2 regions of the Novosphingobium sp. AAP1 genome follow, and region 2 is predicted to be linked to the other one. Evidence: predicted binding sites of a transcription regulator. Region 2 holds the regulator's gene; the other holds the start of a gene.
What was found. The regulator LexA, encoded in region 2, represses DNA repair genes until DNA is damaged. The targets are predictions, from matches to a motif close to GTTCCNCNCTTGTTCT.
Positions count from the first base shown of each region.

Region 1 (7,449 bases), on a different contig from region 2:
CGCCAGAACGCGCATCTGACCAGCGGCCATGCCATGCTCGGCTGGTACACCGCCAAGGCGAGCCTGGCCGCCGGCGTGCGCTATGACGAACAGAGCCAGTTCGGCAGCAATGTCAGCCTGGGGGCCAACGGCACGGTGGAAGTGGTGCGCGGGCTGCGCCTCAATGCCAGCTATGGCGAAGGCTTCCGCGCGCCCACGCTCTATCAGCTGCTCTCGCCCGATTACGGCAATGCCGCGCTCGCTCCCGAACGCAGCCGCAGCTATGACCTGGGCGTGGTCTATGCCAGCCAGGATGGCGGCTTCCATGCCGGCGTCACGCTGTTCCGCCGCGATACCCGCAACCTCATCGCCTATGTCTCGTGCTTCATGGCGCAAACCGCGCTGTGCCAGGGCCATACCTATGGCGTCTATGACAACGTCGGCAAGGCGCGCGCGCAAGGCGTCGAGCTCGATGTGGGCGCCGCGCTCAGCAGCCAGGTCAAGGGCACGATCGCCTATGCCTATACCGAGGCGACCGACCGCACGCCTGGCGCCGCCACGTTCGGCAACGACCTGGCGCGCCGCCCGCGCCACGCGCTGACCACCTCGCTCGATTGGACCACGCCCTGGGCCGGCCTGGCCCTGGCCGCAGACCTGCGCTTCCAGTCGGAAAGTTTTGACAACGCGGCCAATTCGATCAAGTTGGCGGGCGGTAGCGTCACCACCGTGCGCGCCAGTTTGCCGATCCTTCATCAGGCCGAACTTTTCGGCCGGGTGGAAAACGTGTTCGATCGGCCGCTGGTGACGGCAGCGGGCTATGGCGCGCTGGGTCGTTCCGTGTTCGGTGGCGTTCGCCTGCGGTACTGATGGCGTTGCGCCGGTTGGAGGAATGGCTTTGCCGTGAGCGGCCGCATCGTGCCTGACTTTGCCTTGCTCTGCCGGCGCATGGGGCGCGGTGCCGTGGTGCTGGCGCTGATGCTGGGCGGGTGCGCGCAGGTGGCTCCCGCCGATCCGCAGGCCACCGATCGTCTGCCCCGGATCGTGTCGCTCAACCCTTGCAGCGATGCGATCCTGGCAGAAGTGGCCGATCCCGCGCAGATCCTGGCGCTGTCTTCCTACAGCCGCGATCCGGCACAAACCTCGATGGACGTGGCGCAGGCCATGCGCTTTGCCACCACCGATGGCGCGGTAGAAAGCGTGCTGGCGCTGCATCCCGATCTGGTGGTGACCAGCACTTATGCCGATCCGGCCACGCTGGCGGCGTTGCGCGGGCTGGGCCTGCGCGTGGAAACGGTGGGCATTGCCGAATCGCTCGATGCCGCGCGCGCCCAGGTGCGCAGCCTGGCCGGCTGGGCCGGGCAGCCGGCGCGCGGCGCCGCGCTGATCGCGCGGATCGACCGCGCAGTCGCCGCCGCGGCGCCGCCGCCGGGCACGGCGCCGATCACGGCCGTGCTGTGGGAACCGGGCGGCCTGGTGCCGGGCCAGAATACCCTGGCATCAGACCTGATGATGCGTGCCGGCTTTGCCAATTTCAGTGCGCAACGCGGCCTGGGCCAATCCGAACGCCTGTCGCTGGAGCGCATGCTGGCCGATCCGCCGCGCGTGATCATGGCCGTGGGCACCCCGCGCGGCACCCTGGCCGATCAGGCCGCGCCGCAGGAAGACCGCCTGCTGTTCCATCCCGCGCTGGCGGCGCTGCGCCACACCGCGCGCGTGCCGATTTCCCCCAACCTGATCTATTGCGGCGGCCCAACCATTCCCCGGTTCCTGAACCGCATGGTGGCGGTGCGCCAAGAGCTGGAAGCGATGCCATGAACCGTGCTGCCTTGCCCCTGGTGCTGGGTGGCTTGCTGCTCGTGCTGTTTCCGCTGTGCCTGCTGGCCGGGCAGGTGTGGATCAATCCGTTCGATCCGGCCGGTGCCAATGCCACGGTGATCCTGGCGCAACTGCGCCTGCCGCGCGCGGTGCTGGCGGTGATCGTCGGGGCCGGACTGGGCGCGGCGGGTGCGGCGATGCAGGGCTATCTGCGCAATCCCCTGGCCGATCCCGGCCTGTTCGGGGTGGCGCCGCTCGCCGCGCTAGGTGCGGTGCTGTCGCTGTTTACCGGCTTTGCGGTGCAGCCTTTCGCGCTGCCGGCGATGGCCCTGGCGGGCGCCGCTGGGGGCATGGTGCTGCTGGCACTGATCGCGTCGGGACCGCGCACGGGCCTGGCCGGGGGCGTGGCGCTGTTCACGCTGGCCGGCATGATGCTGTCCAGCCTGGCTGGCGCATTGACCAGCCTGGCGATCAGCCTGGCGCCCAATCCCTTTGCCCTGACCGAGATTGTCACCTGGCTGATGGGCGCGCTGACCGATCGCAGCTGGCACGATGTGGCGCTGGCCGCGCCGCTCACCGCGCTGGGGCTGGTGCTGCTGTGGCGTGCCGGGCCGGCGCTCGATGCCTTGACCCTGGGCGAGCTGGCGGCCCGCTCGATGGGCCTCGATCCGGCGGCCTTGCGCGGATTGATGGTGGTAGGCGTGGGCCTGGTGGTGGGGGCCGGGGTTTCGGCGGCCGGGGTCATCGGCTTTGTCGGGCTGATGGTGCCGCATATCGTGCGCCCGTTCACCGATCGCCGCCCATCCAGCCTGCTGCTGCCCAGCGCGTTGGCGGGGGCGCTGTTGCTGCTGCTCGCCGATACGCTGTGCCGCTGCCTGCCGCTGGCGGGGGGTGAGCTGCGCCTGGGCATCGCGCTCAGCCTGCTGGGCGCGCCGTTCTTCCTGCATCTTCTGCTGCGCCTGCGGCGCGGCCTGGCTTGAGAGGCACCGGGGCCATGGATCTTGTTACCGATGCCGTCACCATGGTGGGCCGCCTGCGCGATGTGCGCGTGGGGCTGTCGCCAGGACGCCTGACCGCGATTTGCGGGCCGAACGGAGCAGGCAAGTCCACGCTGCTTTCGGCGCTTGCTGGCCTGGAAGAGCCCGATGGCGGGCACGTGTCTTTGGGGCAGCATCGCCTGGCCGAACTGACGGCGCGCGAACGCGCCATTGCCATCGGCTATCTGCCGCAAGCGGGCGAGGTGGCGTGGAACGTGACGGTGGAAACGCTGGTGCGGCTCGGCCGCCTGCCGCACCGCACACCGCTGCGGATCGACGCGGCCGCAACCATGGCAGCCTTGCAGGCGCTTGACCTTACCGGCCTTGCCGGGCGCGAGGTGGGCACGCTGTCGGGCGGGGAGCGGGCACGCGCGCTGCTGGCGCGGGTCCTGGCCGGGCAGCCGCGCTGGATTCTGGCGGACGAGCCGCTGGCTGCGCTCGACCTGGCGCACCAGCAGGCGCTGCTCGCCCATTTTCGCCGTCTGGCGGGGCAAGGCGTGGGCGTGGTGGTCGTGCTGCACGATCTGGCCCTGGCGATGAACCATGCCGATCACGTCATCGTGCTCGACCGTGGCACCGTGGCCGCCAATGGCGCGCCGCACCTGGCGCTGGCCGAAGGCGTGCTAGCCGGGGTCTGGGGCGTCAAGGCACGCTGGGTGGGCGATGGGCGCACCCGCGCGCTTGCGATCGGCTGATCGGCTCCCCACATCAGGGGTCAATCGCCCTTGCCCACCGAGCCATCTTGCGCAGTTCTTGCTGCGCTGCGACAGGCTTGCGTGAATCGAACAAATCTGGAACATTGCCCTTCATGTCGACCGCCCCCACACGTGCGCCCGGTGCCGCTCGCTCCGCGCTGACCACCCTTTCCGTGCGCGGCGCGCGCGAGCACAACCTGAAGGGGATCGATGTCGATCTGCCGCGTGACAGCCTGGTGGTGATCACCGGCCTGTCCGGTTCGGGCAAGTCCAGCCTGGCGTTCGACACGATCTATGCCGAAGGGCAGCGGCGCTATGTCGAATCGCTGTCGGCCTATGCGCGCCAGTTCCTGGAAATGATGCAGAAGCCCGATGTGGAGCACATCGACGGCCTCTCGCCGGCCATTTCGATCGAGCAGAAGACCACCAGCCGCAACCCCCGCTCCACCGTGGCGACGGTCACCGAAATCTATGACTATATGCGCCTGCTCTGGGCGCGGATCGGCGTGCCCTATTCGCCGGCCACCGGCCTGCCGATCAGCGCGCAGACCGTCAGCCAGATGGTCGATCGCGTGATGGCCCTGCCCGAGGGCACGCGCGCCTATCTGCTGGCGCCGGTGGTGCGCGGCCGCAAGGGCGAATACCGCAAGGAACTCGCCGAGTGGCAGAAGGCGGGCTACACCCGCGTGCGCATCGATGGTGAGCTTTACGCGATCGAAGACGCCCCCGCGCTCGACAAGAAGTACAAGCACGATATCGAGGTGGTGGTCGACCGCATTGCGGTGAAGGACGGCATCCAGACGCGCCTGGCCGACAGTTTCGAGCAGGCGCTCAAGCTGGCCGATGGCCTGGTCTTTATCGACCTGGCCGATACGACCGTGGCCGAATTGAATGGTGAGGCGCCGCCGGAAAAGGCCAAGAAGGGCACTGCTAAAGGCCAGCTCAAGGGCGCCGGCCTGCCCGACAACCGCATTGTCCTGTCGGAAAAGTTTGCCTGCCCGGTTTCGGGCTTCACGCTCGATGCGCTCGAACCTCGGCTGTTCTCGTTCAACGCGCCGCAGGGGGCGTGCCCGGCCTGCGACGGGCTGGGCGAAAAGCTGCTGTTCGACCCGCAACTGGTCGTGCCCAACGAGCATTTGAGCCTCAAGCAGGGCGCGATTGTGCCCTGGGCCAAGTCCAACCCGCCCAGCCCCTATTACATGCAGGTGCTGGCCAGCCTGGCCGATCACTTCGGCTTCAACCTCGATACCCCGTGGGACAAGCTGCCCGGCGAGGTGAAGATCGTGATCCTGCATGGCACCGCGGGCAAGGCCGTGCCGCTGACCTTCATCGACGGCAAGAAGAGCTATACCGTTTCCAAGGCGTTCGAAGGCGTGATCGGCAATCTCAATCGCCGCATGCTACAAACCGAAAGCGCCTGGATGCGCGAAGAACTGGGCAAGTTCCAGACCGCGCAGCCCTGCGAAACCTGCAACGGCGCGCGGTTGAAGCCCGAGGCGTTGAGCGTGAAAGTGGCCGGCAACGACATTTCTGCCAGCACGCGCCTGTCGGTCAGCGATGCACTGGACTGGTTCGCCACGCTCGACGCGAAGCTGACCAGCCAGCAGAGCCAGATTGCCAAGGCGATCCTCAAGGAAATCAACGAGCGTCTTGGCTTCCTCAACAATGTCGGGCTCGATTACCTCAACCTCGATCGCACCTCGGGCACGCTGTCGGGCGGGGAATCGCAGCGCATTCGCCTGGCCAGCCAGATCGGTTCGGGCCTGTCGGGCGTGCTCTACGTGCTCGATGAACCGTCGATCGGCCTGCACCAGCGCGACAACGACCGCCTGCTCGAAACCTTGAAGCGGCTGCGCGACCTGGGCAACACGGTGATCGTGGTAGAGCATGACGAGGACGCGATCCGCGCGGCGGACTATGTCGTCGATCTCGGCCCCGGCGCGGGCGTCCACGGCGGCGAGATCGTCGCCCAGGGCACGCTCGAGGATATCCTCGCCAATCCCGACAGCCTGACCGGGCAATACCTGACCGGCGCGCGCCGGATCGAGGTGCCCAAGAAGCGCCGCAAGGGCAATGGCTTGTCCCTGGTGGTGGAAGGCGCGCGGGCCAACAACCTCAAGAACGTGACGGCCAAGATTCCGCTCGGCACGTTCTGCTGCGTCACCGGCGTGTCCGGCTCGGGCAAGTCCAGCCTCACCATCGACACGCTGCAGGCCGGTGCTGCCCGTGTGCTCAATGGCGCGCGCGTGGTGGCCGGCGCCCATGACGCGATCAAGGGCCTGGAGCATTGCGACAAGGTGATCGAGATCGACCAGTCGCCGATCGGCCGCACCCCGCGCTCCAATCCGGCGACCTATACCGGTTCGTTCACCCTGATCCGTGACTGGTTTGCCGGTCTGCCCGAGGCGCAGGCGCGCGGCTACAAGGCCGGGCGGTTCAGCTTCAACGTCAAGGGCGGACGCTGCGAGGCGTGCCAGGGCGATGGCCTGATCAAGATCGAGATGCATTTCCTGCCCGATGTTTACGTGACGTGCGAGGAATGCGGCGGCAAGCGCTATAACCGCGAGACGCTGGAAGTGAAGTTCAAGGGCCACTCGATCGCCGACGTGCTCGACATGACGATCGAAGACGCGGTGGAGTTCTTCAAGGCCGTGCCCCCGATCCGCGATCGCATGGCCATGCTGGGCGAAGTGGGCCTGGGCTATGTCAAGGTGGGGCAGCAGGCCACCACGCTATCGGGCGGCGAAGCGCAGCGCGTGAAGCTGGCCAAGGAACTGGCCCGCCGCTCCACCGGCAAGACGCTCTACATCCTCGATGAGCCCACCACGGGCCTGCATTTCGAAGACGTGCGCAAGCTGCTGGAAGTGCTGCACCGCCTGGTGGAGCAGGGCAACAGCGTGGTGGTGATCGAACACAATCTGGATGTGATCAAGACCGCCGACTGGATCATCGACATGGGCCCCGAAGGCGGCGTGCGCGGCGGCGAAGTGGTGGCCGTGGGCACGCCGGAACAGGTCGCCAAGAACAAGGCGAGCTTTACCGGCCACTATCTGGCGCCGTTGCTGAAGCGGTGAGCGCCAAGCCCCTCGCCGCCGTGCGGGGAGGGGCTACGCGGCAGGTCGCCCGATCACGCGCCCAGCCAGGCGGCTGCAAGCTCGCCCCGGTGCCCCTCTGGCGCCAGCGCGGCGCGCAACGCTTCGAGCATGGGCGGCAGTGCCTGGGTAAAGGCGTAGGGCGGGTTGACGATGAACAGCCCGGCGCCGTTGTAGATGCCGGGCTGGTCGGCATCATAGAGCCAGTGCTCGATGGTCAGCAGTTTCGGGATGCGCAGCTTGCGCAATTGGTCCTTCCAGCGGACATGGGCGGCGCGGTCCTTGAGCGGGTACCAGATCACCGTCACGCCATGGGCCCATTTGCGCTGGGCCGCGGCAAGCGTCGTGACGATCCGCGCGCGTTCGTCGGTCTGTTCATAGGGCGGATCGACCACCACCAGCCCACGCGCCGTGCGTGGCGGCACCATCGCCAGCCATAGCTCATAGGCATCGCGCTGATGCACGGCCGCGGGCGTATCGCGCATTGCGCCGCGCAGGGCATAGGCATCGTCGGGGTGTTTTTCGTTCAGGATCAGCAGATCCTGCGGCCGCAGTAGCTGCGCCAGAAACCGTGGCGAACCGGGATAGAGCTGTGGCTCCGCGCCATCGTTCACGGCTTGCACGGCGGCGCGATAGTCGTCCAGCAGGGGGTTCTGGTCGGCAAAGGCCCGCATCACACCCTGCGTCGCTTCGCCGGTGCGCTGGGCCGCGTCGCCGCGCAGGTCGTAAATCCCGCAGCCGGCATGGGTGTCGATCAGGGTCAGCGCGCCGTCTTTTTGCTGCAAGGCCCGCACCAGCGCGATCAGCAGGGCATGCTTGACGACATCGGCG
Region 1 is NZ_LJHO01000001.1:544,690-552,138, reverse strand. Features, by position in the region: gene IP65_RS02405 (TonB-dependent siderophore receptor) at 1-846, shown strand, start outside; gene IP65_RS02400 (ABC transporter substrate-binding protein) at 880-1,794, shown strand; gene IP65_RS02395 (iron ABC transporter permease) at 1,791-2,774, shown strand; gene IP65_RS02390 (ABC transporter ATP-binding protein) at 2,789-3,526, shown strand; gene uvrA (excinuclease ABC subunit UvrA) at 3,640-6,600, shown strand; gene IP65_RS02380 (23S rRNA (adenine(2030)-N(6))-methyltransferase RlmJ) at 6,654-7,449, opposite strand, start outside.
Region 1: uvrA (excinuclease ABC subunit UvrA) is a predicted target of LexA. The motif match lies at 3,614-3,629, and genes of this name have one in related genera.

Region 2 (7,449 bases):
CCGATCGACCATCGCGCCACGGCAGAGGCGCGGGGTCACTATCTCGCCGCGCCGCTCGTCGCCGCGCGCACGCAGCCGGCCACCGCGCTTTCGGCGATGGATGGCTATGCCCTGCGCAGCGCCGATCTGCCCGGCCCATGGACCGTGGTGGGCGAAAGCGCCGCCGGCCATCCCTATGCCGGCACGGTAGCGCCCGGCCAGGCCGTGCGGATCAGCACCGGCGCGGCCATGCCCGCAGGTGCCGATTGCGTGCTGCTGCAGGAAGACTGCGCGCGCGATGGCGCCGCGCTCGCCCTCACCGGCACCCCGCCGCAACCACCCTCGCGCCATATTCGCCCGGCAGGCATGGATTTTGCCGCGCAAGACCCGCTGTTGCCCACCGGCACGCGGCTGGGCGCAGCGCAGATCGCGCTGGCGATTGCTGCCGGGCATGGCCACGTGCCAGTCTGCCGCCGCCTGCGCCTGGCGGTGATCGACAGCGGCGATGAACTGGCCGCAACCGGCCACGCCTTGGCCGCGCACCAGATTCCGGCCAGCAACGGCCCGATGCTCGCCGCGATGGCCGCCGCCCTGCCGGTGGACGTGCAGCGCATCGGCCCGGTGCCCGATCGGCTCGATGCCCTGGCCGCCGCGCTCGATAGCGTGCGCGAAGCTGACATCATCGTCACCAGTGGCGGCGCCTCGGTCGGTGATCACGATCTGGTTCGCCCCGCGCTGGAGGCAGTGGGCGCGCGCATCGATTTCTGGCGCGTGGCGATCAAGCCGGGCAAGCCGCTGCTGGTGGGGCAACGCAGCGCCAAAGACCGCGCCGCGCCGCAGGTGATCCTGGGCCTGCCGGGCAACCCGGCCTCGGCCTATGTCACCGCGCACCTGTTCATGCTGCCCCTGCTGCGCGCCGCGCTGGGTGCCGCCCAGCCACTGCCCAGCCCGCTGCACATGCCACTGGCCCAGCCCATGCCGGCCGGTGGCGGGCGCACCGAATTCCTGCGCGGCCATTGGGATGGCGTTTCCGTCACACTCGATCCGTTGCAGGATTCCGGCGCGATCGCCCCCATTGCCCGCGCCAATTGCCTGGTGCAGCGCGAGGCCGGCGCGGCGATGCAACCGGAAGGGAGCAAGGTGCCGATCTATCTGCTCGAATTTGGCGGATTTGCTTGACGGGTTCGGTTTGGTTGCTTATTCGTTCCGCATTCGTTCGCCATAGGAGACTTGCGGATGCTCACGCGCAAGCAGCACGAACTGCTCTCGTTCATCCAGACGCGCCTTGATGATTCCGGCATTTCGCCTTCGTTTGAAGAAATGAAGGAAGCGCTCGATCTCAAGTCCAAGTCTGGCGTGCACCGCCTGATCTCCGCGCTGGAAGAACGCGGCTTCATCCGCCGCCTGCCCAACCGCGCCCGCGCCCTCGAAGTGATCCGCGAACCGGAAAGCCTGGCGACCAAGGCCGCCGCGCGCACTCCCGCACCGCGCCCCACTGCCCCCGCGTCCACCACCCCGCGCCCAGCGCCAGTGGCCGCGAACGACGTGATCGAAATCCCGCTCCACGGCCGCATCGCCGCGGGCGCCCCGATCGAGGCGATGGAGGGCTCCGCCATGCTGCCCGTGCCCGCCGCCCTGCTCGGCTCTGGCGAGCACTACGCGCTGGAAGTGTCGGGCGATTCGATGGTCGACGCCGGCATCCTCGACGGCGACTACGCCCTCGTGCGCCGCACCAACACCGCCCGCGACGGCGAAATCGTCGTCGCCCTGGTCCGTGGCGAGGAAGCGACTCTCAAATACCTCCACCACGAAAAAGGCCGCATCCGCCTCGACCCGGCCAACGCCGCCTATGACCCGCAGTTCTACGCGCCCGACGAAGTGGAAGTGCAAGGCAAGCTGGCGGGGCTGTTGCGGCGGTATCATTGATGGGTTGCTTGAGGAACTGCGCTGAGTGAATGCGCATTTGCGCACAAGCCCTTCAACGGTCTAATGTTGGGCATGATTGGTTGGTGGGCAGCGGTTGATCTGGAAAGCCTACCTCGCTTTGCGCATGCCCCACTGTTCAGGATCGATAATCTGCAATTTCTTCAAGTGGGACAAAGGCATCGTCCCGGCACGGTCTGCTGAACGACAGCTACAGCCAAATCCGGCCGCTTGTGGGGCGATGTCCCATTCTACCGCCTATGGCGCTAATGTTGTGGATACTGACAGGGGGCTGGGACCTGAACGCCTAAAGCGAACGCGGGTCATCCCATGGTGACTATGCCTGCATCCTTAGAGCTCGAAGCACTCTGCGCTCCGACTTCTAAGAACGTCGGCGCCGCCAGATTTTGCCAACAAATTCACGAGCTTCTGCGAGCTCGACATCCGTTTCCAAGCCCTTGGTTTCTAAAACTTTCTCCACGAACCCTGGCCCGTGAGATCCAAGGGATTGGCAAAAACCTTCAACCTCTCCGACGGGGACAATCCAAAGGCCGATCGACGCACATTTTTCCGCAAGCTGATCGTATTGCGTTGTTGGTTCGCCATTTGGGAGTCCGCGACGGCCGCTCTGCTTTAGAGCGCTCCAGGGGGACACCGTCTTGAAGACTTTCTTGATCGCATTTTCTTTGGCTCGGGGAAATTCAGCGATCCCGGACACATCTTCGATTAGGTCGGCGATCATGCCTTTCACTTGCGTCGCATTAAGTGGAGGCCTTTGGCTCAGAACAGCCTGCGATACGGCATACCAATGCGGTTGGATATCGGACCACTCTCCCCCAAGCTTCTCGACCAACGTCTTGAATGTATTTTCTTCGCTCAAGACGTCGATGTCGGCAATAACCGATACGGGGACGTCCAGTGCCCTTAAGGTTTCCGCCAACTTCGACATGCGGTGTTTTCCAGCCGTGTGGACAAACAGCACGTCGGGGCGTCGCTCTCCGGAAATTGAGGGCAAGCTAAGAATCGACTGATAAAACATACAGTCGGCGTCAGACTCACATACGATCACATGCTCGAAGAAGATGCCGTCGAACACTTTTGAAAATCGGGTGAGAGTATCCTTCGCGATGGCGCGCGTTTGACTCTTGCTCAGTTCCTTAACGCGATTGATATCGCCCTCACGGCGGATTCGGATAATACGTACTTTGTCTGAACCGCCCTCAATCAGGCCGTCAAGAATATCGGTGCTGTGCGTTGCAATAAAAAGTTGAGATTTCTCACGTCGTCCCTCCGCGATGTATTTTCCCAAAAGTCTTGCTTGGGGGGGATGGAGGAATGCCTCTGGCTCATCTAAAAACTGGATAGAATGGTTTCTGGCTGCGAGGACATGCAAGAGTACAGCGGCAAAACTCCGCATGCCATCGCCCTGACGATCCAGCTGAACACTTGTGCGTTGGAGCTCCTCCACAAATTCACGTGATAGCTCGTCGGTGCCGGACGCAAGTGTCGGCTTCATACCAACGTAAAGTGGAAAGCTACCGCCGCCAGCCCTGAATGGAATCAGGTCAACGCCGAAAGCGTGTCGAAATTTTCCGCTCATCTCGGCGGCTAGCTTTTCGTCCATCAAAAGCATGTGAATCGGATGCGTTGGCGGGTTGTTATAGAGCGCAATCGCAGGTGCTGCCATCGAATCCTGAATGCGCGTTTCGGTCGCGAGCCTTTTGGCAAAGAAGGGAGCTACAGGATGTCTGTCATTAGGATTATCGAACCACGATATATGGCTTTGATGGATGTTGAAGCCGATACCTCCGAATTGCAGGTCAGCGCCAGCGCCAGATTTTTGGGAATGCTGATCCAAATAAGCGCGTAGCGAGCCGGAATCGCCAGTTTTCTTAAGCTTGGCTGAGCGAACAGTATTACCGGGTTGCGTCCTTGCGACCATAGCCTCCATCTCTCGGAGCGTCGCACTTTTACCAGCGTTGTTTGGCCCAACGAACACCACGATGTCGTCATCTTCAAACGTGAGAGTACAGCCATCCGAAAAGGTGACGGCCTCAAACGCTAAAGTTGGTCGCTCAAGATCAATCGTTGGTTTGGTGAGTTCGCTTTTGGTCATCTTTGTTCCACAGGTAAACCGCTGGAGGTTCCGCGCAAACGAAACTACTCATCGATCATCTATATCATCGACCTCCGCAGTCCAAGGGAGAATTTTTCTACAATTGATCCTGCAAGACGACAATTTTCAAGCTTTTTTGTTAGATTGTTATCGCCAGAAATGTTGTTGGCTGTAGACCAGCAGCTTCATAACACTCGGTCGGCGGCTCCTATCAGATTCGGACATTCGCACTATTACGGAGGAACGGCAGAATGTGGTCGAAAGCGGACACTATCCAGCTGCCCGGTCAGTCTAACGATTAAAAGGCCCAAGCAAACAGGCGGCGCCGGAATCAAAACTGGCGTTACCCATCACCTGCCCTTATCCGCCCACGCCTTTGGCACCGGAAACCAGCCATGCTGGCCTTCCGTCTCCGCAACGGTCGCCAGTTTGCCTTGTGCCAGATAGATCGCCAGGCCGCCGGTCTGGCGCAGCAGGCGGCGGTCGGCTTTGAGCCAGCGGGGGTGGCAGCTGGTAGGCAAGGTGCGATCGGCGATCACGATATCGGCGGCGGCGCAGGCGGTGGTGAGGGCCTGCCAGTCCACCTGGTCGCGGCCGCGGCTCATCAGCACGGTGTAGCGCCGGCCCTGGCGCACCAGAACCGCGCGGCAGAAGTCCGCGTTGCACTGCGCGCCGGGCCAGGTGTCGAGCGGGCGGGCCTCTCCCTCCAGCCCGGCGTTTTCGAGCAGCATCGAAGGGGTATAGTCGCTGCGCGTGGCGCGGAGCATCAGCAGGTTGGGCCCTTCGCCTGCCAGGGCGACGTGGTGCCCGTCACCAGTCACCAGCACATCGGGCGTGGGTTGCAGGATCGTCAACACCGCGCCCACGCCAACCGGCACCAGGCCCCACAGGCGCACTTTGCCGGTCCACAGCGCCAGCCACAGCAGCCCGCCCACCATCAGGCCAAAGACCCAACCGGGCATCCCCGGCAGCAGGGTCACCGCCCCAGGCTGGCTGGCCGTCACGTGCGCCAGGCCCAGCAGCGCATCGAGCGACTTGCCCACGGCCCACCACGCCGGGGCACCCCACCCCGCCAGGTCGAGCAGCAGCGCCAGCGCGATCAGCGGCATGGTAACGAACGTCGTGAGTGGAATGGCCACGACATTGGCCGCCGCGCCATAGATGCCGGCGCGATGGAAATGGAACAGCGCCATGGGCATCAACGCCAGTTCGATCACCAGGCCCGTGGCCAGCACGAGCGCCAGATGCCGCACCAGCCGCATCGCCCAGCCTTCGTGCGCATGGCCAAGAAAGCGCCGCACCGGCGCGGACGAATCGAACGCGATAATGGCGATGACCGAGCCGAAGCTCATCTGGAAACTGGGGCCGACCACGGCTTCGGGCCAGAACAGCATGACGATGAACGCGGCCACCGCCAACATCCGCAGCGACAGCGGATCGCGGCCCAGCGCCAGGGCGAGCAGGACCAGCAACGCGCCCAGGCACGAGCGGATCGTGGGCACCTCTGCCCCGGTCAGCAGCGTATAGCCGATGCCCGCCAGCGCGCCCATCGCAGCAGCCGCCAGCGGCACGCGCAGGCGCAGCGCCAGAAACGGCACCAGCGCGAGCAGGCGCGCGGTGATGAGGTATACCGCGCCGACCACCGCGCTGACGTGCAGGCCGCTGATCGACAGGAGGTGCGTCAACCCCGCGTCGCGCATCGCATCTTCATCGGCCGTGGCGATGCTGCCGCGATCGCCGCTGGCAAAGGCGGCGGCGATCGCACCGGGTGAGCCGCCCAGTTGGGCGCGGATATGATCCGCCAGGCGCTGGCGCACGGCATCGAGCCGCGTGCCCGGTGGCGCCGGCGCCAGCAGGGTGATCGCCCCCACGCTGCTGCCGGTGGCCATAAGGCCGGAAAACCATGCACTGCGGGCAAAATCAAAGCTGCCCGGCACCATCGGCGGCGCCGGCGGCATCAGTCGCGCACGCAGGCGCACCCGCGCCCCGTCGGCCAGCGCCGAATCGTTTTGCCCGGCCGGCGCCAAGGGCACGTTGATCCGCACCTGACCGTCCCGCATTTCGCCCGACAACAAGGTTACCCGCGTCTGCAGGATCAGCCGCAAACGGCCCTGCGCCGCCTGGACCTGGCGATCGACCACCGTGCCTTCCAGCACCACCAGCATGGGCCGGGGAATCGGCGGGGTGCCCAAAAAGGCAGACTTGATCCAGATCGTGGCGCAGCCGGCCACCACCATCAGCCCCAGCGAAAGCACGGCCAACCGCAAATGGGCGAATCGGCCGTCTCGATCGCGAGGCAGCACAAGCAGCAAAATTCCGCCGATTGCGGCCATAAGGGCCAACCACTGCCAGGGCCCTGGAAGCACCACCCAGGCGCAGATTCCCGCAGCATACGCCACACTTAGCCAAGGGCCGCGTTCTGTGCCGCGCTGCTCGATCCACGCATTCGCATGCGCGAGCATGCTGGACAAACGCGCTGCTTTGGCCCAATGGCGCCCGAGCCCGTTCGGTCCCATATCAAGACCGGTTATCGGCGGGCCGGCACCGTTATCCCGGCCAAGCGCCGTTTGCGGATCAGGCGGTGTTGCAACAAGGCCGGCCATGCGCCGAATTGGAAGGAATGCGCCCTCGATGGCAAGCCAGACTGACACCGTTTCTGCAGGATCGGGTACGGCCAGCGCCAGCCCCACCCCGGCGGCACGCGTTGTCACCCGCTTTGCCCCATCGCCCACCGGTTTCCTGCATATCGGCGGCGCGCGCACGGCCCTGTTCAACTGGCTTTTCGCCCGCCACCACGGCGGCACTTATCTGCTGCGCATCGAGGATACCGACCGCGCGCGTTCCACCGATGCCGCGATCGAGGCGATTTTTGACGGCCTCAACTGGCTGGGCCTGGGCGGCGACGCTGAGCCGGTGTTCCAGTTCGCGCGGTCTGATCGCCATGCCCAGGTGGCACACCAGCTGCTCGACGCGGGCCACGCTTATCGCTGCTATCTGACGCAGGAAGAACTCGCCGCCCGCCGCGCCAAGGCGCAGGAAGAACGTCGCCCGTTCCGCCTGGAAAGCGAATGGCGCGATGCCGATCCCGCCACCTGGCCGGCCGACAAGCCCTATGTCATCCGCGTCAAGGCCCCGCGCGAAGGCGAGACGGTGATCGACGACGTCGTCCAGGGCGCGATCACCGTGCAGAACGTGGAAATCGACGACTACGTGATCCTGCGTGGCGATGGCACGCCCACCTATATGCTCGCCGTGGTGGTCGACGACCACGACATGGGCGTGACCCACGTGATCCGTGGCGACGACCACATCAACAATGCGTTCCGCCAGCTGGTGATCATCCGCGCGATGAACGCGATCGAAGGTGGCTGGCCCGATCCGATCTATGGCCACATCCCGCTGATCCACGGCGCCGATGGGGCCAAGCTGTC
Region 2 is NZ_LJHO01000002.1:129,549-136,997, reverse strand. Features, by position in the region: gene IP65_RS04590 (molybdopterin molybdotransferase MoeA) at 1-1,158, shown strand, start outside; gene lexA (transcriptional repressor LexA) at 1,216-1,905, shown strand; gene IP65_RS04580 (ATP-dependent endonuclease) at 2,285-4,018, opposite strand; gene IP65_RS04575 (ComEC/Rec2 family competence protein) at 4,369-6,480, opposite strand; gene gltX (glutamate--tRNA ligase) at 6,650-7,449, shown strand, end outside.